DNA from 4 places in the Stenotrophomonas sp. YJH_SMC_17 genome. Region 1 is predicted to be linked to each of the others. Evidence: predicted binding sites of a transcription regulator. Region 1 holds the regulator's gene; each other region holds the start of a gene.

Region 1 (7,440 bases):
GCCGGACGCCCCGCACATCCAGGTGGATGAATTCGGCAAGGGAGGCCGCCCGTGAGCGCCCAGCCCTCGACCGGTTTCAACACCCGCCGCGCCCTGGAAATGATCCGCCAGGGCCTTGGCGCACCGCTGATCGTGCTGGCCCTGCTGGCCATGGTCGTGGTGCCGCTGGCCGCGCCGGTGCTCGATGCGCTGTTCACCTTCAACATCGCCATCTCGCTGATGGTGCTGCTGGCGGTGGTCTACGTGAAGCGCCCGCTGGATTTCACCATCTTCCCGATCGTGCTGCTGATCACCACCATGCTGCGGCTGGCGCTGAACGTGGCCTCCACCCGCGTGATCCTGCTGAACGGCCAGAACGGCCACGACGCCGCGGGCAAGGTCATCGCAGCCTTCGGCGAATTCGTGATCGGCGGCAACTACGCGGTCGGCATCGTAGTGTTCGCGATCCTCACCATCATCAACTTCGTGGTGATCACCAAGGGCGCCGGCCGCGTTTCGGAAGTGACCGCGCGCTTCATCCTGGACGCCATGCCCGGCAAGCAGATGGCGATCGACGCCGACCTCAACGCCGGTTTGCTGACGCGTGAAGAAGCCAAGCTGCGCCGTGAAGAAGTCCGCGAGGAAGCCGACTTCTACGGTGCAATGGACGGTGCCAGCAAGTTCATCCGCGGCGACGCCATCGCCGGCATCCTGATCCTGTTCATCAACATGCTCGGCGGCCTGGCCGTGGGCGTGCTGCAGCATGGCATGCCGTTCGGCGATGCCGCTGCCACCTACACCCTGCTCTCCATCGGTGACGGCCTGGTGGCGCAGCTGCCGGCACTGCTGGTGTCCAGCGCGGTGGCGATGCTGGTCACCCGGGCCTCGCGTTCGCAGGACATGGCCCAGGCCATGACCGGCCAGGTGTTCGGCCAGTACCGTGCGCTGGCGATCACCGCCGGCATCATCGGCGTCGTTGGCCTGGTGCCGGGCATGCCCAACGTCGCTTTCCTGACGCTGGCCGCGATCCTCGGCTTCATCGCCTGGAAGGTCTACCGCAAGGGCAAGACCGCCGCCACCGATCCGGCAGCGGGAGGCAATGACGCCGCCGCGCTCAATGCGCTGGGCCGCCCCGCCGCGCCGGCACCGACCGCCGAACTGAGCTGGGACGAGCTGCGCCCGGTCGATCCACTGGGCCTTGAGGTCGGCTACCGGCTGATCCCGCTGGTGGACAGCAACCAGGGCGGTGAACTGATGGCGCGCATCAAGGGCGTGCGCCGCAAGCTGACCCAGGACGTTGGCTTCCTGATTCCCTCGGTACACATCCGCGACAACCTGGAGTTGCCGGCCAATGGTTACCGCGTGCTGGTGCACGGCGTGCCGGTGGCCACCGCCGAAATCCATCCGGATCGCGAGCTGGCGCTGGACCCCGGCAGTGCACTCGGCGCACTGGAAGGCATCGCCGGCAAGGACCCTGCGTTTGGACTGGACGCCACCTGGATCCAGCCGCACCAGCGCGCCCAGGCCGAAACGCTGGGCTACACCGTGGTCGACCCGGCCACCGTGGTCGCCACCCACCTCTCGCACCTGATCCGCGAGCACGCGCCGGAACTGCTCGGACACGAGGAAGTGCAGCACCTGCTGGCCAACCTGGCCAAGAGCGCGCCCAAGCTCGTCGAAGATCTGACGCCGAAGGCGCTGCCGCTGTCGGCGGTGGTGCGCGTGCTGCAGAACCTGCTGGTCGAGCGCATTCCGATCCGCCAGCTGCGCAAGATCGCCGAGGCACTGGTCGAACACGCGCCCAGCAGCCAGGACCCGGCGGTGCTGACCGCCGCCGTGCGCACCGCACTGGGCCGCTTCATCGTGCAGGAGATCGCCGGAATGTCGGCGGAGCTGCCGGTGTTCACCCTCAACCCGCAATTGGAACGTGTCTTGCAGGAGTCCACGCAGGGCAACGGCGCCGCGCTGGAACCCGGACTCGCTGAGCGACTGCACCAGAGCCTGGCCGAATGTGTCAGCAAGCAGGAAGCCCGCAACGAGCCCGCGGTCGTGCTGGTACCTGGCCCGGTGCGCGCCGCGCTGGCCCGCCTGGTCCGCCACAGCGTTCCGTCGCTGTCGGTCCTGGCCTACAGCGAGGTGCCGGAGGACAAGCGCCTGAAGCTGGTCGGAACGATCAGCTGACGCCGCCCTCCGATGCGCCAGAAAACAGACACCACTTTCGAACCAACGCAACAGACAGACACCAAGGGGAACCCGCACCGTGCAGACCACCGACCACCCGAGTTCTCCGACCGCCACCCCGCCGTCTTCGTCCCGTGACCACAGCATGAAAATCAAACGATTCGTCGCCGCCGACATGCGCTCGGCCATGAACCTGGTGCGCAAGGAACATGGTCCTGACGCCGTGATCCTGTCCAACCGCCGGATCGAGGAAGGCATCGAGATCGTCGCCGCCGCCAACTACGACGAGAGCGCCGTGCAGCGTGCGCTGGAAGCCTCGCGCCGTGATGTCGCACCGCCGCCGGCCCCCAAGCCGCGCACCGCCGCCGATGCCGTCATTGCCGCAGTCACCCGCCGTCGCAGCAACACCCCCGCTCCGGAACCGGTTGCCGCGACCACCTCGGCCGTGGCCGCCCTCGCCCGCGCCGCGGTCGGTGCCACCGGCCGCACCCTGGACAGCGCCGACGAGATCGTGCCGACCCGCGGCAGCACCGGCTTCGCCGCGACCCTGGCCCGCGCTGCCGTCAATGAACCGGCGCTGCCCGAACAGATCTTCGCCCCGTTCGCCGAGGCCATCGTTGCACCGGCACCGGCCGCCAGCGCGCCAGCCAACCGTGCCCGCTTCCAGATCGACCCGCCGCACGAGATGCATCACGAAAGCGCGGCCCCCGCCGTGCAGCCGCCGCCGCTGCCGGGCGCGGCTCCAACCGAAGCACAGCCGGAGATCGCCGCCAGCGAACCGGCAGTGGCCGACACCGTCATCGAAACCTCGCCGGAGCCCACCCTCGCCCCGGCCCCGGTGCTGACCGTGGTCGCCCAGGACGACGCCGAGATCCGCCAGCTGCGCCAGGAAGTGGCCGGCATGCGCCAGGTGATCGAGCGCGAGATGAACCGCTTCACCGACGAGCGCCTGCGTGGCTGCCCGGTGCGCGCCACCGCGCTGGACCTGATGGACGAGTACGGTTTCGACGCCGGCCTGGCCCGCGACGTGGCCATGCAGATCCCGCTGGAGACCGAAGCCCACCGTGGCCGTGGCCTGATGCTGGGGCTGATCTCGCGCAAGCTGCCGATCGCCCCGGTCGACCCGCTGGAGGAAGGCGGCGTGATTGCCCTGGTCGGCCCGACCGGCGCCGGCAAGACCACCACCATCGCCAAGCTGGCCTCGCGCTTCGCCGAGAAGCACGCGCCGCGTGACGTGGCCCTGGTGACCACCGACACCACCCGCATCGGCGCCCGCGAACAGCTGTACGGCTACGGCCGCCAGCTCGGCATCGCCGTGCACGAGGCCAACAGCGGCACCGACCTGGACCAGCTGCTGGAACGCCTGAAGGACTACAAGCTGGTGCTGATCGACACCGCCGGGCTGGGCCCGCGCGACCGCGCACTGGCCGCCCAGCTGCAGTGGCTGCGCGCCGCCCGCCAGGTCCGCACCCTGCTGGTGCTGCCGGCCAACACCAGCTTCGGCGACATGGACGAGGTGGTCCGCCGCTTCGGCGCCGCCAACCTGCAGGGCCTGGTACTGAGCAAGCTGGACGAGACCGGCCGCTTCGGCAACGCCCTGTCGGTAGCCGTGGACCATGCCCTGCCGATCACCTGGGTGACCGATGGCCAGGACGTTCCGGACGACCTGCACCGGGCCAGTGCAGCCAATCTTGTACTTCGCCTTGAAGATTTGCGCCGAGCGGCCGATATGCCCTGCAACCCGGAGTTGAACCATGCCGTCGCGTGAGTACGCCAAGCTGACCAAGACCTTCCCGCTGTCGGCCACCCGCAGCGAGCCGCTCGGCCCTGTGCGCACCATCGCCGTGACCGGCGGCAAGGGCGGCGTGGGCAAGACCAATGTCTCGGCCAACCTGGCCGTGGCACTGGCCGGCATGGGCAAGCGCACGCTGCTGCTGGACGCCGACCTTGGCCTGGCCAACATCGACGTGATCCTGGGGCTGAACCCCACCTTCACGCTGGCCGACCTGGTCGCCGGCCGCTGCTCGCTGGACGACGTCATCGTCGAAGGCCCGAATGGCGTGCTGGTGGTCCCGGCCGCGTCCGGCCGCCGGCACATGGCCGAGCTGGCCCCGGCCGAGCATGTCGGCCTGGTCAACGTGTTCTCCGAACTGGAACGCGAGCTGGACATCATGGTGGTCGACACCGCCGCCGGCATCACCGACGGCGTGCTGACCTTCTGCCAGGCCGCGCAGGACACCGTGGTGGTGGTCTGTGACGAACCGGCCTCGATCACCGATGCCTACGCGCTGATCAAGGTGCTGTCACGCGAGCGCGGCGTGGACCGCATCCAGGTGGTGGCCAACATGGTGCGCGATCCCAACGAAGGCCGCGTGCTGTACGAGAAGCTGACCCGCGTCTGCGAGAAGTTCCTTGCCGATGTCTCGCTGAACTACCTGGGCTGCGTGCCGCAGGATGACTGGCTGCGCCTGTCGGTGCAGCGCCAGCAGCCGGTGGTGAAGGCTTATCCGTCCAGCCCGGCCGCGCTGGCGATCACCGAGATTGCCCGCCGCACCGCCCGCTGGCAGGCGCCGACCGAGCCGCGTGGCGGCGTCGAGTTCTTCCTCGAGCGCATCCTCAAGCAGCGCGGGGTGGCCGCATGAAAGGCGCAGCCCAGTACCGGGAGGTCCAGCGCTCGGCAGCCAACGAGGTCATCGCCCAGCACTCGGATCTGGTGCGGCGCATCGCCCACCACCTGGCTGCGCGGTTGCCGGCCAGCGTCGAAGTGGACGACCTGATCCAGGCCGGCATGATGGGCCTGATCGAAGCCTCGCGCAGCTATGACGCCGACCAGGGCGCCTCGTTCGAGACCTATGCCTCGATCCGCATCCGTGGCTCGATGATCGACGAGATCCGCCGCGGCGACTGGGTGCCGCGTTCGGTGCACCGCCGTGCGCGTGACGCCGCCGCCACCATCCGCCGCCTCGAACAGAGCAGCGGCCGTGCCGCCAGCGCCACCGAAGTGGCCGCGGCGATGGAGATGCCGTTGCCAGAGTACCTGCGGTTGATGGAAGACGCCGCACGCGGCCAGGTGCTGAGCCTGGAATCGCGCATCGAGGACCAGGGCGAGCTGGACACCGTCGCCCAGGGCGGCCCGACCCCACAGCAGGTGCTGGAGCGCGGCGAATTCGGCCGCGAGCTGGGCAAGGCCATCGGCCACCTGCCCGAGCGCGAACAGCTGGTGCTCTCGCTGTACTACGAGCAGGAGCTGAACCTGAAGGAGATCGGCGCAGTGCTCGGCGTGAGCGAATCGCGGGTCTGCCAGATCCACGGCCAGGCGGTACTGCGCCTGCGGGGCCGACTGAAGATATTCGAGGCGGTCGACGCCGGCCTTGAAGAATGAACATCCCCGAGGCGGCTGCCCCCGGCCGCCCGGAATGAACAACAAAGGAACTCTGCTTTGAACAAGAACATGCGCATCCTGATCGTCGACGACTTTTCGACCATGCGTCGCATCGTCAAGAACCTGCTGGGCGATCTGGGCTTCACCAACACCGCCGAAGCCGAGGACGGGCATGCCGCGCTGTCGTTGCTGCAGAGCCAGCCGTTCGATTTCGTGGTCACCGACTGGAACATGCCGGTGATGACCGGCATCGAGCTGCTGAAGGCGATCCGCGCCGACGCCAAGCTGAAAACGCTGCCTGTGCTGATGGTCACCGCCGAAGCCAAGCGCGAGCAGATCATCGAAGCGGCACAGAGCGGCGTCAACGGCTACATCATCAAGCCGTTCACCGCGCAGACGCTGGAAGAGAAGCTGGGCAAGATCTTCGAACGCCTGGCGGCCAGCGCCTGATGGATACCACGGTCGACAGGAACGCCCTCGCCCTGCGCCTGCAGGAAGCCCTGGACGCGCTGGAGTCCGGTGACGAAGCCGCTTGGCGGCAACGCATCGACGGACTGGTCGCGCTGCGCACGCAGCCGATGATGAGCGGCCTTTCGCGGCTGGCCCGCGAGCTGGGTCAGGCGCTGGGTGAACTGCCGACCGTGCCGAGCGAAGCCGGTGAACTGGACGACGCCTGCGCACGCCTGGACCACGTGGTGGCGATGACCGAACAGGCCACCCACCGCACCCTGGACCTGGCCGAGGAATGCCGCAGCCTGACCGAACAGCTGCGCGCCGAAGGCCTGCAGCCCGGCCAGGACGCGCAGCTCGAGCGCATCCGCCACAACCTCACCGAAATCGCCCTGACCCAGAGCTACCAGGACCTGACCGGACAGATCATCCGGCGCGTGGTCGGCATCGTGCGCCGCGTACACGAAGGTTTCGGCGCACTCGGCCTGCCGCCGGAACAGCATCGCACCGACCCGGAACTGGCCGGGCCGGCACTGAAGGGACTGGACCGCCACGCGGTCTCGCAGAACGACGCCGACGACCTGTTGTCGGATCTGGGGCTGTAACCATGAGCGCGGTATCCGACGACATCACTGCCGATTTCATCATCGAGGCACAGGAAATCCTGGACCGCCTGGGCGAACAGCTGGTGTCGCTGGAGCAGGCGCCGCAGGACAGCGAGCAGCTCAACGCGGTGTTCCGCGGCTACCACACGCTCAAGGGCGGCGCCGGCTTCCTCGGCGTCACCGCCATGGTCGAGCTGTGCCACGCCGCCGAAGAAGCACTGGGGATCGCGCGCGCCGGGCAGGCCGTGCTGCAGGCCCATCACTTCGACGCCGCCCAGCAATCGCTGGACTACCTGCAGTCAATGCTCGACGCGGTGTCGTCGGGCACCGAACCGGGCTACGCCCCGCCGGAGCTGATCGCCCAGTTCGACATGCACGGTGGCGGTACCGCGGCCCCGAGCGCCGCCGCACCGGCTGCCGCTGGCGGCGACCTGATCACCGAAGACGAATTCGAGGCCCTGCTCGACCAGCTGCACGGCGGCAACCCGCCGACTGCGGTCGCACCGGCGAAGAAGGCGGACGATGGATTGATCAGCGAAGACGAGTTCGAAGCCCTGCTCGACCAGCTGCATGGTGGCGCCGCGCCCGGCAGCAAGCCGGTCGCTGCCCCGCCGGCGCCTCGCCCAGCGGCCGCCGCTCCGGCAGCCAAGCCCGCCGCCAAACCGCTGGCCGAAGCCGAGCACACCGTGCGCGTGGATACCAAGCGCCTGGATGCGATCGTCAACCTGATCGGCGAACTGGTGCTGTCACGCAACCGCCTGAAGACCCTGCGCGCACGCCTGCGCGATGAGGAGCTGGACCGCGCTGTATCGACGCTGGACATTGCCACTGCCCGCCTGCAGT
Region 2 (7,440 bases), on a different contig from region 1:
CGATAGACCTGGTTGGAATAGCGGCCCAGGCCTGTGGACGGATCCAGCTCCCACGCGCCGATGCGGGCCAGCTCGTGCGCTTCTTCGACCCGCGCCAGCGCCTGGTCGCGGCGCAGCTGCGCCAGATCCTCGGCCGTGCGGTCGATGGCGATCAGCAGGCGCGCGTTGTGGCCGTCGTAGCTGATCGCGTTTGAACGCAGCTCCATCTGGCGCAGGCTGCCGTCGCGCAGCTGCAGCTGCGTGCGCAGGATGCACAGCTCCTCCGGCGCCTCCCGGATCGCCTCCAGTTTGGTCTGCAGCGCCTGGTCCTGGCCCGGTGGCCACAGCGCGTCGATGGTCTGCTCCAGCAGCTCGTCGCGTTCCCAGCCGAAAGCACTGCATGCAGCAGGGTTGGCATCGAGGATGGCCAACGTGTCCAGATCGTAGACCAGGATCGGGCCCGGATTGCCTTCGAACATCTGCCGCAGGCGCAGCTCGGAGGCCTGCTGGCGGGCATGGGTGTGCAGCACATGCTCGGCCAGCGGGCGCAGCAGCAGATACAGCAGCCCGGCACTGGCCAGTGCAAAGAACGAGCCCTTCACGCTCTGCCACATCGTGGCCTGCTGCGGGTCGGACACCAGCGCCTGTACCGCACTGTCGGAGGCGATCATCCAGGCCAACGCCATCACCAGATAGCTCAGTACCACCCGCCGGCGGTCGCGGCTCAGCGCCTGCGCCATCCGCGGGTCGGGAACTGGGGCGGTGCCGGTCGGTTCTGCGGGCATGGACGGGCTGGATGAAAAGGGGCGCCGGCCATCTTACCGCGCAGCTGTGCCCTGACCACTCAATTATCCGCTGCAGGGGCCGTTAACCACTGCGTGCCCCGCTGACGGGCGTGTCATCCGGAGCAAGATCGCGTGGACCAAGGGATCATCGCCAGCCTGCTGCAGCACCCGCTTGCGTCGGCACTGGTCATCGTCGACCGTACGGGGCGCCCGCTGGCGGCCAATCCGGCTGCGCGCGAGCATGGCCTGCCGGCCACCGTGGCCGCCTATGCGCCGATGCTGGAAGATCTGCGCCTGATGGCCGCCGATGGCGGCATCGTGGCCTGTACGTTGCCGGGTGGCCCGCGAGGCCACTACGACGGGCACCTGCGTGCCGTGCACGATGGCGCTGGCAATCTGCTGGCCTTCACGCTGAGCATTCCCGAGCCGGTACCGGTGGATGGGGGCGGGCGCTGGGAGCTTGCGCTGGACAGCGCCGGCCACAGCCTGTGGGACTGGGACATTCCCAGCGACCGCGTGGTGCGCACCCCGGCGCTGGGCGACGAGACCGCCACCGAAATGCTGGCGCGCGTCCACAGCGAAGACATCGGCCAGGTGCGTGCTGCACTGGACCAGCACCTGCGCGGGCAGAGCGAGCAGTACAGCGCGCAGTTCCGCTTCCGTCAGGCGGACGGCCAGTGGCGCTGGGTGCTCGACCGCGGTCGCGTGGTGGCGCGTACCGCCGACGGGCAACCCTTGCGCATGGTCGGCACGCATACCGACATCGAGCAGCAGAAGCAGCTCGAATCGCTGCTGCAGGAACAGCAGCTGCACTTGAGCGAGGCGCAGCGCATCGCAAGCATGGGCAGCTGGTCGTTCGATCCCAACACCGGCCACTTCTGGTGGTCGCCGGAACTGCGCTCGCTGCTGGCGCTGGAGCAGGGCGCCGTGCCCGGCCAGCGACGGTGGTTGAAGCAGCTGCATCCGCGCTCCCGCGGTGCGCTGCGGGCGGCGTGGAGGCGATTGTGGCGGGACGGCCGCGCCGCCAACCTGGAGCTGGAACTGACCCGCGGCCATGAGCCTTCGCAGCACCTGCGGCTGTGGATGCAGCCGCTGCTGGACATGGACGGGCAACCCAAGCGCCTGCTCGGCCAGGTGCAGAACATCACCGAACAGCACCAGACCGATGCGTTGATCCGCTGGCGCACCGAACTGCTGAACCGGGTCTCCGCGCTGGGCCGTATCGGCGGCTGCGAGATCGAAGTGCAGACCCGCAGCATGCAATGGACCGAGGAGTGCTACCGCATCCATGGCCTGCGCAAGGAACCGATCACCCTCGACCAAGCGCTGGCGCTGTACACCGAGGACTCGCGCAACGCGTTCGAGGCGGCGCTCGCCCGTATCGCCAACGGCGGCCTGCCCGAGCAGCTGGACCTGTGCTTCTACCGCCAGTCCGGCCTGCGCGTCTGGGTGCAGGTGCTGATCGAACTGGACCGCCGTGATGGGCTGCCGCCGCGCTTCGTGGTGCTGTTCCGCGACATCACCCGGGAACGCGAGGCCAACGAGCGCATCGAGCTGCTGGCCCATTACGATCTGCTCACCGGTCTGCCCAACCGCGTGCTGCTCGGCGAGCAGACAGCAGAAGCCATCGAGGAAGCGCGCGACCGTGGCACCTCGCTGGCGATGCTGTTCATCGATCTGGACGGCTTCAAAACCATCAACGACAGCTTCGGTCATGCCACCGGTGATGCGCTGCTGAAGGCCGCTGCGACGCGCCTGCACCAGAACCTGCGCAACAACGACCTGTTTGGCCGCTTCAGTGGCGACGAGTTCATCGTGGTGCTGCGCGATCTGGCCGAGCCGGAAGACGCCGGCCACGTGGCGCGCAAGTTGATCGCTTCGCTGGCCGAGCCGCTGCGCCGTGGCGACACCACGTTGAAGGTCGGCGCCAGTGTCGGCATCGCGATGCTGGGCGACGCGCAGACCGACTTCGATTCCCTGCTGCGTGCCGCCGATGCGGCGATGTACGCGGCCAAGGAGGCCGGCCGCAATACCTACCAGTACTACAGCCAGGACGCGCTGGCCCGCATCCAGCGCAAGCTGGAGCTCGAGCATGCACTCCACGGCGCCATCGAGCGCGAAGAGTTCAGCCTGGCCTACCAGCCGCTGCTGCATGCCCATCATGGCGAGCCACCGGCCATCGAAGCGCTGCTGCGCTGGCACCGGCCCGGGATCGGCTACTGCAGCCCGGCCGAGTTCATCCCCATCGCAGAGAAGTGCGGCGAGATCGTACGGATCGGCGACTGGGTGCTCAATGAAGCCTGCCGCCAGGCCACCGCCTGGGACCGCGCCGGCCTGCACTTTGATCGCATCGCGGTCAATGTGTCGGCGGTGCAGTTGCGGGATCGCGGCTTCGCCGAACGCGTGATCGAGATCTGCCATGCCCATGGCTGGCCGCCGCAACGGCTGGAACTGGAGCTGACCGAGTCGGCGCTGATCCGTGACACCGACATCCTGCGCCACTGCTTCGATGTACTGGAGCGCCATGGCGTGCCGCTGGCAGTGGACGACTTCGGGACCGGATTTTCCAACCTCAACTATCTGAACCGCTTCCCGGTGGGCCGCCTGAAGATCGACCGCAGTTTCGTGCAGGGCATGCTGCATGATTCGGGCACGGCCGAGGTGACCCAGGCGATCGTGCACCTGGGCCACGCGCTGGGCATGAAGGTGGTGGCCGAGGGCGTGGAAACGCACCAGGAAGAAGACATGCTGCGCCGCCAGGGCTGCGACGAGATCCAGGGCTACCTGTACTCGCGCCCGCTCAGCCCGCGTGACCTCGCGCAGTGGCTGCGCCAGCCACAGCCGGTTTCGCTGCGCACCGATGCCAGCGGGGAAGCCGTGCTGGTGCGCTGAGGATCCGCTTTGGCAGGTGCCGACCTGGGTCGGCACGAATGCCTGGGCGCGCGACCATCCACGCATGGCGTGGATCTACCTCGGGAATTCCGCCTTCAACTGCATGCGCAGCGTCTCGACGATGGCCGCATAGCGCCGCTTCTGGACCAGATAGCTGCCCACGAACAGCGGCAGCACCAGCAGCAGCGGCGCCACCATCGGGCGCATCGCCACCAGCGGCAACAGCAGCAGCGAGAGAATCGCCACGAACCAGCTGCAGAGGCCGATCACCCGCACCTCGTGCCGTCGCGCGTTGAGTACGATGCGACCGCGCATCACCGGGAAGTAGCGCAGGCCAAAGCTCGGCGCGAAGCTCTCGCGGAACGCCATGCTGCCATCGGGCAGCGCATGGAAGGTCAGTCGCAGCCACTTGTCCCAAGGCAGGTCACGCTCCAGGCTGCCCAGCGAGAGGCGGGCCTGCATGGCCGGTGACGCCGCAATGCGTTCGTTGAACAGGGTGATGCCCCAGCTGAAATAGCCGGCCACCCAGGCCATCAGAAGGACGGTCTCGATAAGCAGCACTGCGATCAGGGCGATGGCCATCGGTCTTCCATGAACGGGACCGGGGCATCATGCCATGCGGGGCGGCCCATCCACGCAAGGCGTGGATCTACTTCAGCGCTTCCCCATCGAGCCCCAGGTCCCACGCCAGCCCCAGCAGCGCCTCGTCCGCCCGCGACGGGGCAGGGCGAGCATCTGCCAATTGCTGCAGCTCGCGGATCTCTTCGCGGGCGACCTCTTCCAGCTGTTGCAGCTGCTCACGCACGCTCGCGTTGCGCGGGCGTTCGGTGTCGGTGAGGGAGGGCAGGGCGCGGATCAGGGTCATGGTGCGTGTACAGGATGCATCCAACGGCGGGTCACAGGCAAAGGCCCCGGACGAACCGGGGCCTTGCGGGCTGCCGGCGACGGCAGCGGACATCAGGGTCAGAACAGCTCGACGGTGCCGGCGCCCATGCTCTGCTGGGCAACCGGCTTGTGCGGCGGGCGTTCCCACTCGCTGCGCAGTTCGCGCAGGCGGCTGCCGGTGCGCTGCAGGGCAGTGGCGATCTCTTCGTCGAACACGCCGCCATTGCGGTGCAGCAGTTCCTGCAGGGCGACTGCTTCGCGGTTGATCGCCGTCAGGCGGTCCAGGTGGGTGTGCACGCCGCCCAGTGCCTGGGTGGCGATGTCTTCGAACTGCAGGGCGCGCACGGCCTCGGCCACGCTGCCATCGATCGAACGGGCGCACTCGGACACTTCGCGCATGCCGTCGCCCAGCGAAGCGTTGATCTGCGCAACGTTGTCGAGCATCGCCGCCGCTTCCTGGCGGGCTTCGCGGGAGCGGTCCATGTCACGCGAGGCCATGTGCGAGACCGTCTCGCGCACCTTGGCGATGGCGTCCTTGGAGCTGTGCGCCAGCTTGCGGATCTGCTCGTTGAAGGTGGTCGAGCGCTCGGACAGGTTGCGCACTTCGTCAGCGACCACGGCGAAGCCACGACCGGCTTCACCGGCACGCGCCGCTTCGATGGCCGCGTTCAGCGCCAGCAGGTTGGTCTGGTCGGCGATCGACTTGACGTCTTCCAGCAGCGCGAAGATGCCATCCAGGTGCTGCGCCATCTGGTCGATGTGCTGCACGGTGGTGCTGCTCTGGCCGCTGACCTGTTCCAGCGCTTCCACCAGCTGTTCCATGCGGTGGCTGGCGTGCTGGGCGAAACGGGCAACGTCGAGGCCGGCATTGCCTTCATCACCAGCGCGGTCGACGATGCGCGACAGGGCTTGGCTCTGCTGGCGCGACTTGCGGTTCATCGCATCGAAGCTGCCGCCCAGGCTGGACACTGCCTGGCGGATCAGGTCACGGGCGCGTTCCACTTCGCCGCGCGAACCGTCAATCTCGTTGCCGACGAAGTTGCGCAGTTCGGTCAGCAGCTGGTCCTGTTCGCGCAGGACACGGGCGTGTTCGGGGGAACGATGTGCCTGGGCGCGGGTGGTCCACCACGCAAAGCCGAGCCAGCTCAGCGTCATCGTGGTCAGGATCGCCCAGCGCAGGGCGGCCGGCCATTCGAAACCGATGGCGATGGGGAGCAGCAGGGTCAGAGCCAGGGGGGCGGCCAGACGGATGAAAATGCGTGAGTACATGGACGTTCTCGGGAGGTGCACGGAGGATGTATCGGCCGTACCCCCTTTCTCTTTAACGTCGATGTGCCTCGAAGTGCATTCTGAATGCGCCGGTTTTCCGGCGCCCTGGCGGCTTCGGGGTCGGAGCCCTTTCCGTGCCGGGAAGGGATCCGACCCCTCGGGCTCACGCCAGTTGGCGATCCACGGCCTCGATCATCGCCTTGCGGCTGAACAGGAAGTCCCAGTAGCTACCGCCCAGCTGGCGCCACAGCACCGCCGAGCGTACCGCGGCCAGCAGCAGCGCGCGGATCTCGGCCACCACGCCGGCCTGGCCCAGGTAATGGGGGTTGCCCTGCACCATCACCCGCGGCTTGAGGTGGCTGATGGTGTCCGCGTACAGGCCGCCGAGGTTGGACAGCACGTCCGGGTGACCGCTGTCGCCCAGCTCGGTGGCCTGGCGCTGGGCGCGCTCGATGCCCGAGGCGACCTTGTTGACGGTCGCGCCGTCCTGTACGAAACGGCGCTCCAGTTGAAGCACCGACAGGGCCAGCTTGGGCAGGATCGGGTCCTGGCCCTGGTTGCGGAAGTAGTTGTGCAGCAGGCGCAGTCCGGCCTTCAGTGCATGGCGGTCACCGAACACCTCCTGCGGCGAGGACGCATCAACGCGGAACACGCTGTCCACGGCGGTGCGCACGGCGGCGGCGTCGGAATGGCCGGTATCGGCGATACGGCGTACCTGCTGCAGGGCCTGGGCAATGCCGGCCAGGGCCAGGACGCGGTCGTCGACAGTGAAACTCATGCAGCGATTACCTCAAAAGGGGAAGGGGTGGTGCGCAGGCGCTGTTCCAGCGGCGCATCGGTGGCGGCGATCACCGCGCCACCCAGGCACACCTCACCGTCATACAGCACCAGTGATTGACCGGGGGTAACGGCGCGCTGCGGGCGCGCGAAGGTGACCAGCACGCTGCCGTCGTCCAGCACCTCGACCGTACACCGCTCATCGGGTTGGCGGTAGCGGGTCTGTGCCGTGCACTCAAACCGGCGGGCGGGGGGCGCGCCGGCAATCCAGTGCGCGGTTTCCGAGCGCAGCCGGTCGGACAGCATCCACTTGCTGTCGCGGTCCTGGTCCACGTACAGCACGTTGCTGGCCACGTCCTTGCCGACCACATACCACGGCGCCGCGGGACGGCCGCGCACGCCGCCGATGTTCAGGCCCTCGCGCTGGCCCAGGGTGAAATAGAACACGCCCGGGTGTTCGGCGATCACGCTGCCGTCGGCCGGGTCGAGGATCTGGCCGGGCTTGGCCGGCAGGTAGCGGCCGAGGAACTCGCGGAAGTCGCGCTCGCCGATGAAGCAGATGCCGGTGGAGTCCTTCTTGGCGTGGGTCGGCAGGCTGACGTCGCGCGCGATCCGTCGCAGGTCGGTCTTTTCCAGGTCGCCGATCGGGAACAGGGTGGCCGACAGCTGTTCCTGGCCCAGCTGGTGCAGGAAGTAGCTCTGGTCCTTGGAGCGGTCGGCACCGCGCAGCAGCAGCCACTGGTGGCCGCGCTGGGCGACGCGTGCGTAGTGGCCGGTGGCGATGCGCTCGGCGCCGAGCTCGCGGGCGGCATCCAGGAAATGCTTGAACTTCACTTCCCGGTTGCACAGCACG
Region 3 (7,440 bases), on a different contig from region 1:
CCCAACGACGCCGCAACCGCGGAGTCATCGCCGTAGACCGTGGAGTTGATGTTGGAGCCCGGGGCCGCCAGGCACCAGTTGGCGCTGAGGCCGCACTTGTTGGAGGTCAGGCTGAGGGTGAAATCCTGTCCAACGTTGACTACGCTGAGCCAGTATTTTTCGATGTCGGCGAAGGCACGCGGCAGGGTGGCGTACATACCGGCGATAGGGCTGGCAGATACAGGAGCGGCAGCATCCCGTGCAGGTGAATTGCCCGCGGCCCAGACCTGGATCATGCCCCTGGCGCGGGACCCGTCTGCATAAGTGGCAAGGTAGTCGCGATAGTCTGGATCGTTGTAGATCTGATCCATCAGTACTGCATTGGGCTCCTTGGTCAGGCCCCAGCTGTGGTTGACCGCGCGAACGCCCTGGGCGTTCATCTGCGCGTACATGTCGACTACGGCGGACGAGTCGGGACCTACGCCGCCCAGCGAGACCACGGAATAGCCGGTCGCCGTACGCTGCCATTCGCTGGCGCTGTTGAAGAACAGGCGGGCGACGCTGAGATCTGCCCCGAAGGCGACGCCATGCATGCCGTTGCCATCGCGATTGGCGGCAATGGTGCCGGCCACATGGGTGCCGTGTACTTCGTAGCCGATACCGGGCTGTACATAGGGACCCGCCACGATCAGATCGCGGATGTTCTGGGGGACGTTTGCGTTGAACCCGACGTAGCTGACCTGCACGTCGTCGCCATCACTGGAGAAGCAGGCGCCGGGACCCGTGAGCTGTGCAGTGTTGGTGCAGCGCGTGCCATCAGCGAGCACGTCGGCGATGTGGATGCTGCGATGGTTCTTTCCGGCGAACTCCGGATGATCCAGGCCGGTGCCACTGTCGAACACGCCAAGGCGGATGCCGGTACCCGTCAGGCCGCGCGCGTAGGCGTCGTCGGCATGGGTCGCGGCCAGGCCCCAGTCGGCGTTGAATTCTTCCGTGCGCCAGCTGGCCGGATCACCCGGATTACCGAGGATCGAGGTGGTGCTGGCTGCTGCTGCGGGCGTTGCGGCCACCCGGTTCGCGCCGGCCGGCGAGCTTGCCAGCGACGCGGGCTGCGCCCACGCGGCCTGCAGTTGGCGCTGCTGCTGCCAGGCGTCGAGTGAGTCGCTGGCCATGGCGGGCAACGCGGCAGCCAGCAACAGGGAACTGGCTACGGCCAACGCCAGGCGGCTGTGCAGCGGGGAGCGGGAGTGGGACGAACGGCCGTGCAGCGGGTGATTCATCGGACAACATTCCTTGGTTGACGGACAACAACGCCGTTAACCCCGCAGGGCGCCGATCACCCCCAGTGATGTGAAGGAATTTTTATGAACGCGTTAAGGTAGTGTGACACGGGTATTCACCTGGCCTCCCGGCTCCCCGGCTACCGTGAGCCGGCCTGGGCTCACCAGGCTTATCAGGGAGTGATGTCGATGCGTGTTATCAGGAAGGTGATCGCAGTGGCGGTGTTCGCGTTGGCGTGTACCGGTTCGGTGGCAGTGGCGGGGCCGGTAGAACCTTGCGACAAGCCGTGCTGGCGGGCCTATCAGATGTGCCTGGCCAGTGGCGCCGATGCTGGGGAATGCGAGCAGGCGTACAACACCTGCGTGGTCGATCTGTGCATGGGCGTGTGAGTCGCGCCGATTGAGCCGTGTGGGAGCCCCGCCATCGGCGGGGCTCTTCTGTTTCCGCCGGGCATGTCAGCCTCGATACGGTAGGCTCGGCATGTCTTCATGGTGAGGAATGTCATGGCCGTCAAACGCATCGTTCCCAACATCGCCACACCGGAACCCGAACGGGCCGCTGCCTTCTACGGCGAGCTGCTCGGCATGCCAGTGGTGATGGACCATGGCTGGATCGTCACCCATGGCGGGCAGGGCAGTGCACTGGCGCAGGTCAGTTTTGCCAGTGAGGGCGGTTCCGGCACGCCGGTGCCGGACCTGTCGATCGAAGTGGACGACCTGCAGCAGGTGCTGGAGCGCATGCGTTCGGCTGGTGTCGCGCTGGAGTATGGCCCGGCCGACGAACCCTGGGGCGTGCGCCGCTTCTTCGTCCGCGATCCCTTCGGGCGGCTGCTGAACATCCTCGCTCACGCCTGAGCGGGCAGCGTCGCTTCAGCGGCGTCTGCCGCCGTGCGTCGGCGCTGCCGGAACGCCGACCATGCGCAGGCGATCAGCCACCACCGCTGCGATGAAGACCTCCGCATCCTGCGCTGGCATGGCGATCAGGTCATCGGTGCCGCCGTGCACGCCGGCCTGGATCATCGCCTTGCTGGGCAGCCTGATGGGTCAACACGCCGTGCAGCAGTTCGCCGCGTCCGCGCAGGGCCCAGGTCAGCAGCGGCTTGTTGCGCAGGCGCGTGATCTCATCCTGCGCCCGGGATCGCTGCACGCCGCGCCGCAGTATCGCAGTGCCATGGCCGCCGGCGTCGGCTGGGCGATGGCAGTGGCAGGCACGCTGGTCCTGCTCGTGGCTGCGGAACTGTACCGTCGACGGGCCGCGGCCTGAGGGCGCGGTATCACCGCTGCTGGTGATGTGGATCCTCTGCGCCATGCCCGGCTTGCTGTTGCTGTTGCTGCTGGCGGGCATTGGCGTGGCGGGCATGCCCACCTTCACGTCCGATCGCGGCCATGTGCTGCCGATCACGGCTGATCGCCTCGCCGCCCTTGCGGCCTGCCGCGCGTGCCTCGTCGGGGCTGAACTCATGCGCATTGCCGGAAGCATGCGCGGCACGCCCGCCTTTGGCAGCGATCGCGCGCTGCTTGGCCTGGTCCATCGAGGCGAAGCCCCGGTTGGAGCGGTGATTCTGCTCAGTCATGGGAAGTCTCCTGCTGCATGGGTGGCGCCGTGGTCGGCGACGGCGCCCATGCTTGGCCAACGCGTGCTAAGTCCAGGTCGCCATCGCGGTCGTGGCCTTCACGCGATGTGCGCACCTGGTTGATGGCGGCGCCATTCAGACGAACGCTGCGGCAGGCATCAGCGAAGATGCGGGGCGTCATCGAGACGGCGCTGTGTCAGCGCCGACGGGCGTCGCCCAGGCGTTGCGCGAACGGTCGTTGCTCCAGCGCCTGCAGTGCCTCGCGCAGCACCTGCTCCAACGACTGTCCGAGATCCGCATCGAGGCTGCGTGCGGCACGTGCGGTGGCCTGCCATTGCGCCTGCAGCGCCGGCAGTGCCTGCAGGGCAAGCGGGCTCAACTGCAGGATGCGTTCGCGGCTGTCGCGAGGTGCGGGTGCTGGAGGGCAACATCGGCTACCTGCGGCTGAGCACCTTCCATCCGCTCGATCTGGCTCGCCCCAAGCTGGCGGCGGCGTTCACCCTGCTGGCCGACACCGATGGCCTGGTGCTGGACCTGCGCCAGAACGGCGGCGGTGACGATGGCAGCGCGGACCTGCTGGTACGCACGCTGCTGGAGGCCAGCGTTACCCAGGTGCAGGCCGTTGAGCATCGCGGCCAGCGCACGGCGGTACCACTGCCGCCGGCGAGCCTGCCGCTGTACCTGAAGCCGCTGGTCGTGCTGATCGACCGCCGCACCGGCTCGGCGGCCGAGTTCGTCGCCTGTTCGCTGCAGGCCCTGGGACGTGCGCGCATCGTCGGCGGCCGCAGTGGTGGCGCCGCACATATGTTCGATGATCCTGTGCTGCTGCCGGACGGTTATCAGATCAGCATTCCGGACCGCCAGCCCATCAACCTGCGTACCGGCGGCAACTGGGAGCGCACCGGTGTGACGCCCGATGTTGCAGGTGGCGAAGATCCGTTGTTCATCGCACGGCAGTTGCTGGCGCCCTCGAAGTCGTCAGGATGAACGCACATCTGCAACACCGCCCTATCGCAGACGACATGCAGCATGCCTAGAATCGAGGCATCCCGGTAGTTCCCGGGCGCTTCGAGTGAATGGACTCAATGAAGATTCTGTTGACCGGCAGTTCCGGGCGGATCGGGCGCGCGATCTTCGGTGCGTTGGCGGCTGCCCATGAAGTGGTGGGCCTGGATCGCAGCCCGTTTGCCACCACGCGCATCATTGCCGATGTCACCGATCATCAGGCCGTCGTACGCGCGGTGCAGGGCGTCGACGCGGTCATCCATACCGCGGCCCTGCATGCCCCGCACGTTGGCCTGGTACCGGATACGGTGTTCCAGCAGATCAACGTGGACGCCACTGCGCACCTGCTGCAGGCGGCGCGCGAAGCCGGTGCTCGGCGCTTCGTGCTGACCAGTACCACGGCGCTGTACGGCCATGCCGTGGTGGCGGGGGGGTGCCGATGGATCGACGAGGATACCGAGCCGTTGCCGCGCACGATCTACCACTGCACCAAACTGCAGGCCGAGGCCCTGGCTGAAGCCGCCGCTGCGCCGGAGTTCAGTGTGCGCGTGCTGCGGATGGGGCGCTGCTTCCCGGAACCGCCGGAGCGGATGGCGATGTTCCGCCTGCACCGCGGCATTGACGCGCGTGACGTGGCCAGCGCGCATGCGGCGTTGCTGCTCGATGAGGGCGCGGCCTTCGACCGCTACATCGCCTGCGCGGCGACACCGTTCCGGCGCGAGGACTGCCTGGAGCTGGCCACCCAGCCGCGCAACGTGTTGGCCCGGCGCGTGCCGCAGTTGCTGGCCGAGTTCGAGCGCCGTGGCTGGCCGTTGCCGCTGAGCGTCGATCGCGTCTACGACAGTGCCCGTATCCGCAGGGAGCTGGGCTGGCAGCCGCGCTTCGGGCCGGACGACGTGCTGCAGCAGTACGCCTCAGGCAGCATCGAAGTGTTGCCACGCGCGGAGTGGATCAGGGACCGGGTGGCCGAGTAGGGGAGACGGGACGGGTTTCCGGCTCGTCCCTGAGCGGATTCAGGAATGTGCACGCCGGGCGCCTCAACCTGGTGGGCTGGCGGCCGCTAACCCGGTGCGCTTCCAGCGCCGGGCGGTCCCCGGCGGCCGGCAGCCTGCGCGATGGATCGCGCGCCTGCGCGGTGCCCTTGCGGTGCCGGTTGTCCTGAACTGCCTTGCGGATCCTTCCATGCCTTCTTCCCGTTCCGCCGCTGCCCGCCGCCCGGGCAGCATCGCCCACAAGCTGATGCTGGGTACCGCCGTCATCGCGCTGCTGTGCTTCGGCCTGACGGCGTTCCTGATCTATCGCCAGGCCAGCGCCAGCCTGATCGATGCCTCGCGCCAGACCATGACCAGCGAGGCCAATGCCGAGGCGCGCCAGGTCGCGGCCGACCTGGGCACCGCCTTCGCCAGCAACGATGCGATGGTTGAAGCCGTGCTGGCCCAGCGCGCGCGTGGCGACGTGCCCGACCGCGCCAGCCTGGCCGCGGTGATTGGCGAGCAGCTGCGCACCCACCCCGAATGGCTGGGCAAGAGCACCATGTGGGAGGCCAACGCCTTCGATGGCAAGGATGCCGAGTTCGCCAATACCGAGATGCACGATGCCAGCGGCCGCTACATGAGCTACTGGGCCTGGCATGACGGCAAGCCGCAGCAGTCGACCATGACCGACTACACCGAAGCCGCCGACGGTTCGGCCGACTGGTACGTGGTGCCCAGCCGCGACAAGCTGCCCAAGGTCAGCGAGCCCTACGCCTACGACATCGCCGGCCAGCAGGTGCTGATGAGCACGTTGAGCACGCCGATCGTGGAGAACGGCACGTTCCTCGGTGTGTTCACCGTGGACTTCTCGCTGGCGGCGCTGCAGAAGCATCTGGCGACGCTGACGCCGATGGGCGCTGGCCGCGTCGAACTGCTCTCGCCCAAGGGCGTAGTGCTGGCATCGGCCAATGCGGCCGAGATCGGCAAGCCGCGCAGCGACGCATTGACCCGCAGCATGCTGGCCGACATTGCCGCCGACCGCAGGTTTGAAGCCTTCACCCCGGACGCGGCCGGCAACGTACGCGTGTACGTGCCGCTGCGCGTGGGCGATGCCCCGCAGCGCTTCGCGCTGGGCGTGGTGATGCCGCATGCGGTGATCGTTGCCGAGGCCCGCCAGCTGCTGTGGCTGACCCTGCTGGTTGGCGTGGTGGCCGCGCTGACCCTCAGTGCCGGTGTCTACGTGCTGCTGCGCCGCCTGGCGATCCGCCCGCTGGCCGAAGCCGTGCGCGTGGCGGGCGACGTGGCCGCCGGCAAGCTGGACAGCACGCTGCCGGCACGCAGCAACGATGAAGTGGGCCGCTTGCTGGAGGCGATGCAGGGCATGCGTGGCCAGCTGCAGGCCGTGATGGCCGCGCAGGCGGAAATGGCGCGCCGCCACGATGCCGGCGAGCTCAGCTACCGCATGGACGCCTCGGCGTTTCCGGGCGAGTACGGCCGCATGGTGGCCGACAGCAACCAGCTGGTGGCCTCCAGCAATGCGGTCACCCAGCGCCTGGTCGAGGTGATGCAGCGCTACGCCGTAGGTGACCTCAGCGTGGACATGGAAGCACTGCCGGGCGAGAAGGCGGTGTTCACCGCCGCCATGGCCACCACCAAGCACAACCTGGCCGCGATCAATGAGCAGATCCGGCAACTGGCGGCTGCGGCCGCCGCCGGCGACTTCGCGGTGCGCGGTGATGCGCTGCGCTTCGACCACGATTTCCGCCGCATGGTGCAGACCCTCAACACCATGATGGAGGTGAGCGACCACAACCTGGCCGAGCTGTCGACGCTGCTGCGCGCGATTGCCGCAGGCGACCTGAGCGCGCGCATGCAGGGCGACTTCCACGGTGTGTTCGCGGTGATGCGCGATGATGCCAACAGCACCGTGCAGCAGCTGACCGGGATCGTCGGGCAGATCCAGCAGTCGGCGGCCAGCATCCGCCTGGCGGCGGGTGAGATTGCTGCCGGTAACAGCGACCTGTCGCGCCGCACCGAACAGCAGGCGGCCAACCTGGAAGAAACGGCCGCGTCGATGGAGGAGTTGACCTCCACCGTGCGCCAGAACGCCGACCACGCGCTGCAGGCCAACACCCTGGCCGGCTCCGCAGCGGGCGTGGCCAGCGAAGGTGGCCAGGTGGTCAGCCAGGTGGTGCAGACGATGGAGCAGATCGAAGCATCGTCGCAGCGCATCGCCGAGATCATCTCGGTGATCGACGGTATCGCGTTCCAGACCAACATCCTGGCGTTGAACGCGGCGGTGGAAGCCGCGCGGGCCGGTGAGCAGGGCCGCGGCTTCGCCGTGGTCGCCAGCGAGGTGCGCGCGCTGGCCCAGCGCTCGGCGGGTGCCGCGAAGGAAATCAAGGAGCTGATCGATGCTTCGGTGGCCCAGGTCGGTGCCGGAGCGCAGCTGGTGCACGGCGCCGGCCGCACGATGCAGGAGATCGTCGGCCAGGTCGGGCGGGTCAACGAGATCATGGCCGAGATCTCGGCCGCCTCGCGCGAACAGTCAGCCGGCATCGAGCAGGTCAACCAGACCGTGGTGCAGATGGATGAGACCACCCAGCAGAACGCCGCGCTGGTGGAGGA
Region 4 (7,440 bases), on a different contig from region 1:
GACAGGGTCATTCCCAATCCGCCGGACGCGTTGCGCGAGGGCGATCATGTGCGCGTGGTCGCTGGCAACGCGGAGCCTGCGCATGTCCGCAGTTGAGCGCACAGCGACACTGGCGGTGATCGGCCTGCTGCTGGGGGGCTGCTCGCTGGCGCCGACTTACCAGACGCCGGTGGTGGCGATGCCCGCCCGCTATGAGCACGCGGAGGCAGCAACCCCAGCGCCCTTGCCTCAGGCGTGGTGGCGCGCCTTCCAGGATCCGGTACTGAACCAGTTGCAGCAGCGGTTGATCGCCGCCAGCCCGAGCCTGGCATTGGCCGTGGCGCACTACGATGCGGCGCGCGCGGCCGCCGGTGAGGTAGCGGCGGCACGCTTGCCGCAGATCGGCTTCAGCACCGGCCCGGTGCGTCAGCGCCAATCCGATGACAAGCCCCTGCGCAGTGCCACCCAGCCGGCGATCTATGACAGCAACACCGCGACGTTCTCGTTGTCGTTCGACCTCGATCTGTGGGGGCGCCTGCGCAACGCTGCTGCCGCGGGCAAGGCGCGCGCCGAGGCCAGTGGCGATGATCTGGCTGCCGCACGGCTGAGCCTGTCGCAGCAGTTGGCCGGGCTCTATCTGCAGCTGCGCGGTGCCCAGGCACAGCAGGCGACCCTGCGTGGCAGCATCGAGGATTACCGGCAAGCGTTGACGTTGACCGAGGACCGCTTCCGCGGCGAGATCGCTTCGGAACTGGACGTGTCCCGCGCGCGGCACCAGCTGGCCAGCGCGCAGGCCGACCTGGACGCGCTCGACGGACGCTGCGCGCTGCTGCGGCATGCCATCGCCGAGCTGGTCGGTGCGCCCGCCAGCGGCTTCGCCGTCGCCGATGCGGGCCTGCCGTCGCTGCCATCGGTGCCGGCCGATCTGCCCAGCAGCCTGCTGCGGCGACGGCCGGACATCGCCGCCGCCGAACGCCGGGTGTTCGCCGCCAACGCAGGTATCGGCGTGGCGCGTGCAGCGTGGTTTCCGCAGCTCAGCGTGAGCGGCCTGCTGGGGGGGCAGACCTCGGGTGGCAGCGCGCTGCTCGACGCAGGCAACCGCTATTGGGCCCTGGGCCCATTAGCGGCGCTGCCGGTGTTTGATGGCGGCCGGCGCAAGGCAGCCAAGGCCGAGGCTTATGCGGAGTTCGACGCAGCGTCGGCACAGTACCGCGCCACCGTGCTCGCTGCGATCCGCCAGGTGGAAGACCAATTGACCCTGCTGCGCCAGCTCGACGCCCAGCGCGGCCACGAGCAGGATGCGGTGGCCGCCGCGCGGCGTGCCGAGCAGATCGCACATGATCGCTATACCAGCGGCGCGATCAGCTATCTGGACGTGGTCAGTGCGCAGACCGATGCACGCCAGGCTCAGCTCGGTCTGCAGGACATCCAGAGCCGGCAGTTGCAGGCCAGCGCGGCCCTCATGGCCGCGCTCGGTGGTGGCTGGTCGCAGTAGCAGCGGCAGGCGGTCTCAGCCTGTGAGAGGGCGGGGCGGAACAATCGCCGCAACCCCATCTGGAAGCGAGAACGCAGGATGATCACCTGGAATCGGAATGCCGTTGCCGCCTACGCGCCGGCCATGGTGGGCTGGTGCCTGGCACTGGCCAGTGGCCTGCGTCTGGAACAATTGCGCGACGACCGGCTTGCCCAGGCGATGCTGCCGCTGCTGCACGGCGGCGTGGTGGCGTCGCTGCTATTGACGCTGGCCTGCACGGTGGCGGCCAGCGTGCTGCTGTGGCGAGGTGGCCACCGCAATCGTGGTGGCATCGATGCGGGCACTACAGCGGCGCGGCATCCATCAGCAGGAACCGGCACGGTGCACGCTGGAAGGCGTTGATCCGGGGCACAAGGCGCTGGAAATGTTCGCTGGCGCAGTGCAGGTCGAGCGCCGCGCGGTCCGGCCACCGTTCGATGAAGATGAAATGACCCGGATCCTTCTGGTCCACGAACAGTTCATAGCCGAGGCAGAGCGGCTCGCGCTGCGTGCACGCGACCAGCTCACGATACAGCGGCAGCACGGTGTCCACGGCATCGGGACGGATGAAATCCTCGGCGATCACTTTCAGCATGTCCGGCACCTGCAGATCGGGCCCTGCAGGATAGTGCCGGCGCGTGGCCGGCACCTATCCCCGTCGCCGCAATACTGCGTCCGCGTTGACCAGGTGCACATCGTGCATCTGGTTGAGGTAGGCCTCGTAGTAGCCCCTGTGCGAGGCACCGACGATGGTCAGCATGCGGCTACCCGGGTGCTGGCCCAGCACGTCGTGCGATGGAGCGCAAGCAGGTCATCGGGTTTGCTTAGGTTGGCCTTCATCGGCTCGTCCGCGGTGAAGCGCGCCGCACTTGCCGGGTTGTCCCAGGCTGCTTGCAGGGCCGCGCTGCAGGCATTTTTCTGTGCTTCCGGGATGGGAGCGTCGCCGGTGAGGTCATCGACCGACCGTAAGCGCTCCAGGTCTAGGCGTGGCGAGCACGCCGGCGATCATGCCCACCTCGTAACGCTTGGCCGTGCGCTTGTCGAGGAACGGCACCAGTTCCGGTGTCAGGCTGTCGGCGGTGCGACGTTCGTCCTTGGGCAGGCGCAGCCATTGCACCACCGCCGAAGCAGGGCCTCGAGCAGCGGCTGCAGAATGTCCGGCGTGAAGGTCTTCGGCAGCCCGGAAAGATGGGGCGTGCCGAGGACCAGAACTTCGTTAGGGCGCCCGGCGGGTGGCCCCTTCACTGGTCTGGCTGGAAGGCGGGGCGATAGCCGGCATCGGTGGCAAACGCGCAAGTGCTGCACAGGCCAAGGAGGATGAGGCCGTCCAACCGAACGAACATGTGATCTCCTTGTCGATGTACCTCCTGCAGATGGCTGCACGTCGCCATTTTCACGTGGCGGGGTATCTCCCGTGGGTCATGCAGACATCACCGGCTCGAACTGCACCCGCTTCCGCAGCGCGTGAGTACGCCGTGAAGTACACCGCAGCGTCGGCGGAAGTTGAGACGGAAGTCGCGGAATTCCGCTAAAGCCGCCGCCGGCATCGCCGATATCCCCTCTGGATCCCGCTCCAGTCGCCCGCTGCAGGACCCCAGGCTGCCCCCGATGGGCGGCCCGCGCTGTGTGTTCCGCCGCTCCCAGATGCCGATCGCACCCGCACCAGATGTTCTTGCCAGCCGCTCGAGGGGTGCCTGCCGGTACCTGTAGTCCTTAGCAACTGAAGTTGCCGCCGGGCATCCCGCCCGTCGGGTCGCAACCCTTTGTCGGACACCGAGGATCAGACAATGCTCATTCCAGGCTTCACGGCAGGCGCGCAGGCGCCAGCCGAGCTGCATACCCGTTGGTCGCCGTGGCGCGCGCTGCTGGGCGTCCTCGCCCCGCAGCACCGCGCCAGCGCCATGCCTGCAGCGAACGATCGCTCCGAACTTGAGGCCCAGGTTGCGGCGCTGCATCGGGTGCAGGCTGTCATCGAATTCGCGCTCGACGGCACCATCCTGCAGGCCAATGACAATTTCCTGCAGGCGGTGGGCTATCGGCTGGAGGAGATCCAGGGAAAGCACCATTCCCTGTTCGTCGATCCGGAGCAGGCGCGCAGCGTCGAATACCGCGATTTCTGGGCGCGGCTGGGGCGTGGCGAGTACGACGCCGGGCAGTATCGCCGCTTCGGCAAGGGCCAGCGCGAGATCTGGATACAGGCCTCGTACAACCCGGTGCTGGACCGCCAGGGGCGGCCATACAAAGTGGTCAAGTTCGCTACCGACATCACCGCGCAGAAGCTGCAGACGGCTGATTCGGCCGGGCAGCTGGCGGCGATCGGCAAGTCGCAGGCGGTGATCGAGTTCAGCATGGACGGGCGCATTCTGTCGGCCAACGACAATTTCCTCGCCACCACCGGTTACAGCCTCGACGAGGTGCGCGGACAGCACCACTCGCTGTTCGTCGAGCCTGGCCATCGTGGCAGTGATGAGTACCGCCGGTTCTGGGAAAAGCTTGGCCGCGGCGAATACGACGCCGGGCAGTATCGGCGCCTGGGCAAGGGCGGCCGCGAGGTCTGGATCCAGGCGTCCTACAACCCCATCCTCGACCTCAACGGCAAGCCGTTCAAGGTCGTCAAGTACGCCACCGACATCACCGCGCAGGTGCATGAAAACCAGGCGATGCAGCGCGCCGTGGCGCAGACCCGCGAAGTCGTGGCCGCGGCCAAGCAGGGCGACCTGACCCGCCGCGTTGCCACGGCCGACAAGCAGGGCGCGATCGCCGAGCTGTGCGAAGGCGTGAATGCGCTGGTCGAGGCGATGGCAGCGATCATTGGTCAGATCAAGTTCGCTGCCGACACCATTGCGGTGGGGGCGACCGAGATCGCACAGGGCAACAGTGACCTGTCGCAGCGCACCGAGCAGCAGGCGGCCTCGTTGGAGGAAACCGCGGTATCGATGAAGGGGCTGGCCGAGACCGTGCAGCGCACTGCCACCAACGCGCGCCAGGCCAGCCAGCTGGCCGGCGGTGCCGCTGACGTCGCTGCGCGCGGCGGTAGCGTGGTGCATGAGGTGGTCGAGACGATGGCGGTGATCAATGCCTCCTCGCGGCGCATCGTCGACATCATCGGGGTAATCGACGGCATCGCGTTCCAGACCAACATCCTCGCACTGAACGCAGCGGTGGAAGCCGCACGCGCCGGCGAGCATGGGCGTGGATTTGCCGTGGTCGCCACCGAGATCCGCGAGCTGTCGCAGCGCTCGGCCAGCGCAGCGAAGGAGATCAAGCAGCTGATCGATGAGTCGGTGGCCAACGTCGGGGCCGGCACCGCCCAGGTCGAGAGCGCCGGCCGCACCATGGACGAGATCGTGACCAATGTCCGCCGGGTCAGCGACCTGATGACCGAGATCAGCACCGCCTCGCAGCAGCAGAGCGACGACATCCAGCAGATGAACCAGGCGGTCGACCTGATCGACCAGGGCACCCAGCAGAATGCTGCCCTGGTCGAAGAGGCGTCGGCAGCAGCGCGCAGCATGGAAGAGCAGTCGGCACAGCTGCTGCAGACCGTGGCCGGTTTCCGTGTCCAGGACGGGGCAGGGCATCCGCATGGCGGCGCAACCCTGCGGGTGGTCTAGGCGCGCGGGGCAGCGGGTGCGTCCCGGGCCTGCAGGGCCGGGGCAAGATGCACGCGGTTTCGCCCGGCATGCTTGGCGCGGTACAGGGCCTGGTCGGCACGGTCGACCAGGTTACCCGGCTCGTACGGATCACTGGCGGCCTGCCAGGCCACGCCCACGCTGATGGTCACATGGCCCTCGGCAGCGGGTAGTGCAGCGCTTTCGACCGCAGCACGCAGGCGTTCTCCCAGATGCAGCGCGTGCATCGCCTCGGGCGATGGCAGGGCCGCGATGAACTCCTCGCCCCCGTAGCGGGCCAGCAGGTCATCTCCTCGCTGCAGGCAGCCATCGAGGATGCCGACGACGGCACGCAGGCGGCGGTCACCTTCCGGGTGCCCGTAGGTGTCGTTGAGCCGCTTGAAGTGGTCGATGTCGATCATCAGCACGGCCAGGCCCCGCCCCTGGCGGCGCGCGCGGCGGTGGGCGGCACCCAGCGACTCATCGAAGCTGCGCCGGTTGCCCAGCCCGGTGAGGGGATCACGTCGTGCCAGTGTTTCCAGTTCATCGCGCTGGCGCTGGACCTCGACCTGGCTCAGCACGCTGCGCAGCGCGTAGGCGAGCATGGCGCCGATGAATCCGGCCATGGCCAGGCCCGGTTGCAGGCGGGCGACCAGCAGCGCCACCATCATCAGCAGCAAGGGCAGCATGAGTGGTACGCCGGCATCGACGATGCGCCGCAGGCTGCGGGATACTGCCACTGGCGGGCGGCGGCGACTGCCTGCCATGACCGCCAGCAGCACGAACAGTGCACTGATCAGCAGGTCCGCCCAGCTGCCGTCAGGTATCTGCGGCTGGTAGGTATTGATGTAGAGCGCCAGCAGGAAGTATCCCAGCGCGTAGATCGAGAGCGTCCGGAAGAAATCGCGGCGGTCGGGATTGTCCTCGGCCAGGAAACGGATCAGCGCGAAACAGAACACCAGGCTGTTCTGTACGCTGCTCATCGTGTGCAGGCATTGCGTCCACAGCGCTGTGTTGAGGGGCGCCATGGCCCGCATATGCAGGTAGTACAGCAGCCACAGCAGGGCAATGACTGCAAGGTCCACCGTGCGGATGCTGCGGTTGCCACCTCCGGGGCTGGCGGCCACGTAGGTCAGGGGGACCCGGTAGAACACATACAGGATCAATGACGATGCCGTCATCTGCGCCGGCGCGAGGCCGGCCACGTTCCGGTACAGCAGTGCCAGCAGGGCGAGCGAGAACAAACCGACGGCCGCGCCGAGCAGCCGCCATTTGCAGGCTGCCTGTCTGCCGCGTGCCCGCCGCACGCACGCCAGTGCGGCCAGCGAGGGGGCGGTGATCAGCAACAGGTAGGAACCGACAGGGTCCTGCGGGCCGATCAAGGCAATGACGAGAGCGTGCGTGACCAGAAAAAACAGTGCAGCACGTAGCGTCATGCATTCCCCCGCCCCCGGATCCGGCGGGATCACGATAGGCAGATGTACGTGAGGCTGGCAAGAAAAGTGTGCGCTGCGTCTAGTGTCAACCTTGTCAGCAGTCGCGGTTGTGGCGCACTGGGCTCCGGAGCCCCTCGGCGCTGCCCAGGACGACCGCCTGGACGCGGCGTGCAGTTCAGCCCCGGAAATGCAAAAGGCCAGGTCGGGGACCTGGCCTTTGATGCAGTGGTGCCGGTGAAAGGACTCGAACCTTCATGGGGTCACCCCCGGCTGATTTTGAGTCAGCTGCGTATACCATTCCGCCACACCGGCAGGCAGCGTGCGAGTGTAACCGAGGTGGGCAGGGCTTTCATAGGGGCAAGGCAGATCGAGGCGTTTCCTGTCGGCATCAGCCTTGTGATGGCTATACTGCGGCGGCTTGAATACCTCCAGGAGCGGTAGCCGATGACAGTGTTGCAGGACCTGAGGGTGCTGGTGGTCGAGAACGACGAGATGAGCGCGGCCCTGCTGCAGATGCAGCTGGTGCATGCCGGAGCCACCGTGGTCGGGTTGGCGGCGAGCGTGGCTGAAGCACTGCGCCTGCTGGAGGAGACGTCTCCGGATGTGGCCCTGCTGGACTATCGCCTGGCCCGCAACGAGACCAGCGAACCGGTGGCGGCAGCGTTGTCGGCGCGCCGTGTACCGTTCGTGCTCGCCACCGGGATGCTGGCCGAACAACTGCCGGATGCGATGCTGACCGGCATCCTGCTGGTCAAGCCGTACCTGTCGGCGGATCTGAGCGAGGCGCTGGTTCGCGCAGTGGGTCGCTCCCGCGTCAAGGCCTGACTGGCCCACGTGGAGACGGCCGGCGTATGCTGCCCGGGCCTGAATGCTCAGGCCTACAAGGAGAGTGGCATGAAGA

The links. The regulator FliA, encoded in region 1, starts transcription of late flagellar genes. The targets are predictions, from matches to a motif close to TAAAGTTTNNCNNNCNNNGGCCGATAA.
Region 2: AC5P8Z_RS12795 (methyl-accepting chemotaxis protein) is a predicted target of FliA. The motif match lies at 5,839-5,865, and genes of this name have one in related genera.
Region 3: AC5P8Z_RS11265 (methyl-accepting chemotaxis protein) is a predicted target of FliA. The motif match lies at 4,876-4,902, and genes of this name have one in related genera.
Region 4: AC5P8Z_RS09220 (methyl-accepting chemotaxis protein) is a predicted target of FliA. The motif match lies at 3,022-3,048, and genes of this name have one in related genera.

The regions. Positions count from the first base shown of each region.
Region 1 covers NZ_JCAFUU010000012.1:9,369-16,808, reverse strand. The annotation lists gene flhB (flagellar biosynthesis protein FlhB) at 1-55, shown strand, start outside; gene flhA (flagellar biosynthesis protein FlhA) at 100-2,160, shown strand; gene flhF (flagellar biosynthesis GTPase FlhF) at 2,306-3,928, shown strand; gene AC5P8Z_RS19390 (MinD/ParA family ATP-binding protein) at 3,915-4,802, shown strand; gene AC5P8Z_RS19385 (RNA polymerase sigma factor FliA) at 4,799-5,542, shown strand; gene cheY (chemotaxis response regulator CheY) at 5,600-5,992, shown strand; gene AC5P8Z_RS19375 (protein phosphatase CheZ) at 5,992-6,597, shown strand; gene AC5P8Z_RS19370 (chemotaxis protein CheA) at 6,600-7,440, shown strand, end outside.
Region 2 covers NZ_JCAFUU010000004.1:19,707-27,146, forward strand. The annotation lists gene AC5P8Z_RS12775 (sensor histidine kinase) at 1-764, opposite strand, end outside; gene AC5P8Z_RS12780 (bifunctional diguanylate cyclase/phosphodiesterase) at 897-3,656, shown strand; gene AC5P8Z_RS12785 (hypothetical protein) at 3,732-4,238, opposite strand; gene AC5P8Z_RS12790 (hypothetical protein) at 4,306-4,521, opposite strand; gene AC5P8Z_RS12795 (methyl-accepting chemotaxis protein) at 4,620-5,810, opposite strand; gene hflD (high frequency lysogenization protein HflD) at 5,974-6,588, opposite strand; gene mnmA (tRNA 2-thiouridine(34) synthase MnmA) at 6,585-7,440, opposite strand, start outside.
Region 3 covers NZ_JCAFUU010000003.1:321,432-328,871, forward strand. The annotation lists gene AC5P8Z_RS11220 (autotransporter domain-containing protein) at 1-1,259, opposite strand, end outside; gene AC5P8Z_RS11225 (hypothetical protein) at 1,449-1,649, shown strand; gene AC5P8Z_RS11230 (VOC family protein) at 1,764-2,114, shown strand; partial or broken gene AC5P8Z_RS11235 (TetR/AcrR family transcriptional regulator) at 2,130-2,282, opposite strand; gene AC5P8Z_RS11240 (hypothetical protein) at 2,284-2,523, shown strand; gene AC5P8Z_RS11245 (KGG domain-containing protein) at 2,534-2,833, opposite strand; partial or broken gene AC5P8Z_RS11250 (MarR family transcriptional regulator) at 3,030-3,236, opposite strand; partial or broken gene AC5P8Z_RS11255 (S41 family peptidase) at 3,230-3,820, shown strand; gene AC5P8Z_RS11260 (NAD-dependent epimerase/dehydratase family protein) at 3,919-4,812, shown strand; gene AC5P8Z_RS11265 (methyl-accepting chemotaxis protein) at 5,021-7,440, shown strand, end outside.
Region 4 covers NZ_JCAFUU010000002.1:899,548-906,987, forward strand. The annotation lists gene AC5P8Z_RS09195 (efflux RND transporter periplasmic adaptor subunit) at 1-96, shown strand, start outside; gene AC5P8Z_RS09200 (efflux transporter outer membrane subunit) at 83-1,474, shown strand; gene AC5P8Z_RS09205 (hypothetical protein) at 1,553-1,855, shown strand; gene AC5P8Z_RS09210 (putative quinol monooxygenase) at 1,797-2,087, opposite strand; partial or broken gene AC5P8Z_RS09215 (hypothetical protein) at 2,142-2,835, opposite strand; gene AC5P8Z_RS09220 (methyl-accepting chemotaxis protein) at 3,280-5,106, shown strand; gene AC5P8Z_RS09225 (GGDEF domain-containing protein) at 5,103-6,539, opposite strand; tRNA gene AC5P8Z_RS09230 (tRNA-Leu) at 6,766-6,851, opposite strand; gene AC5P8Z_RS09235 (response regulator) at 6,984-7,364, shown strand; gene AC5P8Z_RS09240 (hypothetical protein) at 7,434-7,440, shown strand, end outside.